Regions from separate parts of the Rouxiella sp. S1S-2 genome, predicted to be linked through region 1. Evidence: predicted binding sites of a transcription regulator. Region 1 holds the regulator's gene; the other holds the start of a gene.
The links. The regulator ArgR, encoded in region 1, controls arginine synthesis, uptake and breakdown. The targets are predictions, from matches to a motif close to ANTGAATAAAAATACANT.

Region 2: a site for ArgR is predicted at 1,554-1,571, ahead of argC (N-acetyl-gamma-glutamyl-phosphate reductase). Genes of this name have one in related genera too.

The regions. Positions count from the first base shown of each region.
Region 1 is NZ_WFKL01000001.1:748,242-751,605, reverse strand. It holds gene mdh (malate dehydrogenase) at 1-931, opposite strand, end outside; gene argR (transcriptional regulator ArgR) at 1,395-1,865, shown strand; gene yhcN (peroxide/acid stress response protein YhcN) at 2,436-2,699, shown strand; gene mpl (UDP-N-acetylmuramate:L-alanyl-gamma-D-glutamyl-meso-diaminopimelate ligase) at 2,849-3,364, opposite strand, start outside.
Region 2 is NZ_WFKL01000001.1:106,660-110,023, forward strand. It holds gene argB (acetylglutamate kinase) at 1-237, opposite strand, end outside; gene argC (N-acetyl-gamma-glutamyl-phosphate reductase) at 408-1,412, opposite strand; gene argE (acetylornithine deacetylase) at 1,618-2,769, shown strand; gene ppc (phosphoenolpyruvate carboxylase) at 3,086-3,364, shown strand, end outside.

The sequences.
Region 1 (3,364 bases):
TAATGAACTGCTCACCTAGTTCTATATCCTTACGCAGAACGTCCAACATCGAGTCCAGCGCCTGTTGTTCAAATGCGCTTAACTTGCCGAACTCTTTGAGTTCGGCGACCCCATTTTTACCCAGTAATATCGGCTGAGCAAAGAAACGGGTGTATTCGCCACTTCCCTCTACGTAAGCGCACTCAACAATACCGGTTTTACCCTGCATTGCGTGCACCAGTGAAAGGCCTAACCGCGCCGCAGCCTGCCCCATAGAAAGCGTTGCCGAACCGCCGCCTGCCTTGGCTTCAACAACTTCAGTACCTGCATTTTGAATATGTTTCGTGAGCTCAGCCACTTCACTGTCGGAGAACGTAATACCCGGTACCTGAGAAAGCAGAGGCAAAATAGTTACCCCTGAATGGCCGCCAATAACCGGTACTTCTATATCTTGAGGCTGTTTTCCTTTTAACTCGGCAACAAACGTATTGGCACGCAGCGTGTCCAGCGTGGTTACACCAAACAGTTTATTCTTGTCATAGACGCCGGCTTTTTTCATGACCTCGGCCGCTATGGCCACCGTAGTATTGACCGGATTGGTAATAATTCCGATGCAGGCCTGGGGACAGGTAACCGCAATCTGCTGCACTAAATTACGCACAATGCCGGCATTAACATTAAAGAGATCCGAACGATCCATGCCAGGTTTACGGGCAACACCGGCAGAAATCAGAACAACGTCTGCCCCTACTAACGCGGGGGTTGCATCTTCCCCGCAGAATCCTTTGATTTTAACAGCGGTTGGTATATGGCTGAGATCTACCGCCACACCCGGAGTGACGGGGGCGATGTCATACAGAGAGAGTTCAGAGCCAGCTGGCAATTGGGTCTTAAGTAGAAGAGCGAGGGCCTGTCCGATACCACCTGCGGCGCCAAGGACTGCAACTTTCATCCTATACTCCTTTTTAAATGACGTTAAAAATACCGCGCATTCATTCACTTAATAACCTTAGTAAACAGCCGTATTAAAAACAAACGGCTTATAGAGAGATTGCGAGCTGGCGCAGAATTTAAAATAGGGCGCTATCGATGTGCTTTGATTATTTTGTTTTTCTTATCATTGAGATAAAACGAAGGGATACCACCAAGCCGAAGAAAAGTAACCATCTAATTTTAGTAAATTAAATGAAAAGAGGATTTATTATCAACTAATGGTTATTTTATTAAAATAATTTTAATATTAGCGCCTGTGCTAATTCATTCATTCGGCATATTCATTTAAGTTAATAATTATGAAATAAACCTGAACCTATAAAAGTTAACTCTTTCTTGCTTAATTTCCTTTTGCAGGATTGCATAAAAATGCAAATATATGCATAATCAACGCACTATCATCGTGATTCTATGGGTGCAAAATGCGTAATCCTGCTAAACAGGAAGATTTAATCAAAGCTTTCAAGGCTCTCTTGAAGGAAGAGAAGTTCAGCTCTCAGGGTGAAATCGTTGTCGCACTGCAAGATGATGGCTTCGAAAACATCAATCAGTCCAAAGTTTCGCGCATGCTGACCAAATTTGGTGCGGTAAGAACGCGCAACGCCAAGATGGAGATGGTGTATTGTTTGCCGGCAGAAATTGGGGTTCCCACTACCACCAGTCCGCTTAAAAACTTGGTACTGGATATCGACTACAATGATGCCGTGGTTGTCATTCGCACCAGTCCGGGTGCTGCGCAGCTTATCGCCCGCCTGCTAGACTCATTGGGTAAGTCAGAAGGCATTCTTGGCACCATCGCAGGTGACGACACCATTTTTATTACCCCGGCACGCAAGTTTACTGTCAAACAACTTTACGATGCAATTTTAAGCCTGTTTGAACAAGAGCTGTAATAGTTCAGGGTCGCCGCGCATCGCGCCGGCTGACCCAATATTCTTCCCTCGTCCCACAGTACCCTCGTGTTATTCGTCACTTCCCAGCTTAAGCAGCATAATCATCTGATAGATATCGCACATATAGCTAAATCAACTTAACAAATTGATTTAAATAATGTTTAGGCGCAGTCGCTCGATAAATAATCATCTATTATGCTTTTTGGTTATAAAAAAGGCAATAAGTGGGCTTTTAACACCCCTAAAAACTATTAGCAAACTATTAATATTTTACGTTATTAGATGTACACTTGTTTTCGTGATGTGAATCACATTGAGTTAAGGCATCACAACCTTGTTATAAGACGAGATTTGAATATCCATTCAAATGCCGCCGATAAAACGGATTTATCGCTGCAAAAATTCTGCATTATGTGCACAAACCTCCGTTCGCAAGACTCACGCGACCCCGTTTGGCATAACGCCCTTTTTTACAGTTCTGATAAGTCCATCAATTAAACCGTGTGACCGTCTTCACCTGCAATTTTTACCGTCAAGACAGGTCGTGCAAAGGTAAATGAGGAAATTATCATGAAAATCACTACAGCTATTGCCGCATTGGCTCTCTTTTCTGCCGTATCGTTCGGCGCTTCTGCTGCTCAACTCGTGACAAATCAGCAGGCTGAAAACCTGCAGTCTGTCGGCACAATCAGCGTAAGTGGTATCGATGGCGTGCCTAGCGATATTCGCCAGCAGCTTTCTCAGAAAGCAGACAGCCAAGGGGCATCGTCTTATCGTGTCATCGAAGCACGTAATGACGGTAACTACCACGCGACTGCCGAAATTTATAAGTAACAACGAAATATTGGCGAGAACGGCTTTACCCTAATAATTTGAATATAAACAATTAATACGCCGTTCTCTGGCGCTACCGAACCCTCGTCGTCCTGTCCGACGACACCCTTTTGCCCTCGCTTGCGAGGGCTTTTTTTAGGGTTTAACGCTTACTTCCGGTTAGCCGCAGACTCAGCTTTTTTTTCAAGCGCCGCCAGTAATTTACTGTGGATCCCGCCAAAACCACCGTTGCTCATCACCAGAATATGGTCGCCCGGCTGAGCCGTCTTGACAATCATGTCCGTCAGCCCGTCAACGTCGGCATGCCAGTGCGCCGGTTGAATACAGCGTTCGGCAACTTCAGCCACCTGCCACGGGATATTTTGCGGCTGCAGCAGGAATACCTCATCAGCACGTCCCAAAGAAGGGGCCAGTTCGTTTTTGCTCATGCCCATTTTCATGGTATTTGAACGAGGCTCAAGCACGGCAATGATCCGCGCAGTGCCGCCCACTTTGCTACGAAGAGCAGCCAGTGTCGCCAGAATAGCCGTAGGGTGATGGGCAAAATCGTCATACACGCTCACGCCGTTGGCAATACCACGAAGCTCCAGACGACGACGCGCATTGATGAACCCGTCCAGCGCCCTGCAAGCATCGGCAGGATTAACCCCCACGTGGCGCGCGGC
Region 2 (3,364 bases), 640 kb from region 1:
CAGTGCACCGGTAATGATGTCAATTTGGTCGGCAGGCGTAACGCGCAGGCCGGACTTTTTGACGACCGGCAGATTGAGGCGCTTCATCAGCTCATCAACCAGATAACCGCCGCCGTGAACAATCACCAGAGGGCGTTGAAATTCCTGACGATAAGCGACCAGCGCATTGAAAAGGCGCTCCAGCGCTTCTTCATTGTCCAGCAATACGCCGCCTAATTTTATGACCAATGGATTCATACTGTTCACGCCTCAAAGTCTCTCCCTGCGCATGTGAAGCTGCCGCGCCGAGAGTTAAATGGATGTTTAATCTACCATCCCTGAGGCTATCAAGAAACGCTCAAAGAAAGGTGTTTTATAAAATTAACAATGCGAAAGTTATCTCACGCATTGCCAACTAATTCAGCTGGTTATACCAGTGAGGTGGCTTCAGGGAAACCAAAGCGCAGGTTCAGACACTGTACCGCCTGAGCCGATGCACCTTTCAGCAGGTTATCTTCCGCTGCCACGATAATGACGTGCTCACCCTGCACCGCATAGCCAATGTCGCAGAACGGCAGGCCGACAACGTTTTTCAGCGCTGGCATGCCTTTGTCGTACAGACGGACCAGCGGCTTGCTGGCATAGGCGCTTTGGAAGGCCTCGGCAACCTGCTCTGCACTGACGCCCGGCTTCAGACGACAAGTAATAGTGGCCAGAATCCCGCGCGGGAAACTGCCCAGGTGCGGGGTGAAAATCACCGGCGTGCCGAGGTGGGTCGATATTTCCGGATGATGACGATGATTGAAAATGCCGTAAGCATGCAGGCTGACTTCACAGAAGCTGGTACCGAGGCTGGCTTTGCGCCCCGCGCCGCTCACGCCGCTGGTCGCGTTGATAACTGGCCATTGGTCCTGATTCAGCAGCTGTTTTTCAAGCAGTGGTTTAATTGCCAACTGGGCCGCCGTCGGGTAACAACCCGGCACCGCAACCAGCTGCGCATCTTTTAGTTTATCGGCCTGCCATTCCGCCAGACCATAAACGGCCTTGTCGAGCCAGTCCTGATGCTGATGTTCAAAACCATAGAATTGAGTGTAAAACGCAGGGTCTTTAACACGAAACGCACCAGACAGGTCAAACACGACACAACCGGCCGCCAGGAACTGCGGTGCCAGATCATGGCTGACTTCATGCGCGGTGGCTAAAAAAACAACGTCTACGCCTTTTGCCGCTTCGACAACATTTTCCAGAGGCAAAACAGGCAGATCGACGATGCCCTTCAACTGCGGGTGCAAATCGGAAAGCAATTTCCCTGCATCTGCACTTTGCGCTGAAACCGTTAAACCGGTTATGTTCATATGTGGGTGACGATTGAGGTAGAGCGCGAGTTCAGCTCCAGCATAACCGGTTGCACCAACAATCAGCGTATTCAACATGGACTCAGTTCACCTTCTTTTAAAAAAATAGAGGGCTCACTGCGTTTTTTACGCCAGAAACCCGCGAAATTCAGCCTGTTCGTTCTTTTTATCTACATTCGGAAACCTGCGTGTTTTTAGGGTTTCCTTACGAACCGGCTTAATGTATTTTTATTCACATTAAATGCATGAATATTTATATTACCCTAACCAAAGGCTGTCAACAGTGAAGATGAAATTACCTCCATTTATTGAGCTATACCGTGCGTTAATCGCCACGCCATCGATCAGTGCCACCGACAGCGCATTGGATCAAAGCAATGAAACCCTAATCAACTTGCTGGCAGGCTGGTTTACCGATTTAGGCTTCAAGGTCGAAATTCAGCCGGTACCCAATACGCGTAATAAATTCAACATGCTGGCCAGCATTGGTGAAGGTGCCGGTGGCCTGCTGCTGGCGGGCCATACCGATACCGTGCCTTTCGACGACGGACGCTGGACGCGCGACCCCTTTACCCTTACCGAGCATGAAAATAGGCTTTACGGACTGGGCACTGCCGACATGAAAGGCTTTTTTGCTTTTATTCTCGATGCACTGCGCGATATTGATACTGAGAAGCTGGGCAAACCGCTGTATATTTTGGCCACCGCTGACGAAGAGACCACCATGGCCGGTGCCAGCTATTTTGCCAAGACCTCCACTATTCGTCCTGACTGTGCAATTATCGGTGAGCCAACCTCGCTTAAGCCGGTGCGCGCCCACAAGGGTCATATTTCCAATGCCATCCGCATTACCGGCCAATCGGGGCACTCAAGCGATCCGGGTCGCGGTATCAACGCCATCGAGCTGATGCACGACTCTATCACCCACCTGATGGGCTTGCGCAATACGCTAAAAGAACGCTACAACCACAGCGGTTTCGCCATTCCTTATCCCACTATGAACTTCGGGCATATTAACGGCGGTGACGCAGCCAACCGCATTTGCGCCTGCTGTGAACTGCATATGGATATTCGCCCACTGCCGGGCCTGACACTGTCGGATTTGGACGATTTACTCAACGAGACGCTGGAACCTGTCAGCAGCCGCTGGCCGGGCCGTTTGACGATTGAAGCGCTGCATCCGCCGATCCCGGGATACGAATGCCCACCGGACCACCGTCTGGTGCAAGTGGTTGAAAAACTGCTGGGCACTGAAACTGAAATTGTTAACTACTGCACCGAAGCACCGTTTATTCAGGAGCTTTGCCCAACGCTGGTGTTAGGCCCGGGTTCTATCGATCAGGCTCACCAGCCGGATGAGTACATTGATACCGCCTTTATCAAACCAACGCGTGAGTTGATCGCTCAGGTTGTGCACCACTTCTGCCACCACTGAGTGCGCGGGCGCCACCCTCTCACTGTTAATGGGATGTAACAAAAGAAGGGCATCATGCAATGCCCTTTGATATTGTACAAACAGGCCAATTAGCCGCACTAATAACCCACCGGCTGTAATTAAATTTCAGCCTGATTCCTCGATTCAGCTAATTTCTAATGAGAAGAATAGGGTTTTTGCGGTAAGTTCCTACAGTACTGAAATTGAACTACCGAGATTTGCCATGAAGGCGAGCTAGACAGAGGCGAATGCGCCTTACGGGTGAAAGTTATTTACAAGACATAAAAAATCAAACAAGAAACGGGTCAGAGGTAATATGAACGAACAATATTCCGCAATGCGAAGTAATGTCAGCACGTTGGGCAAGCTGCTTGGAGACACCATCAAGGACACGCTGGGAGAGCAGGTTCTCGAGCGCGTTGAAAAAATCCGCAAGTTGTCCAAATCCTCTCGTGCGGGTAATGAGGCAGACCGTCAGGAATTGCTGACTACGCTGCAAAACTTATCGAATGACGAATTACTTCCGGTTGCTCGCGCTTTCAGTCAGTTTTTAAACCTGACCAACGTGGCCGAGCAGTACCACAGTATTTCTCCA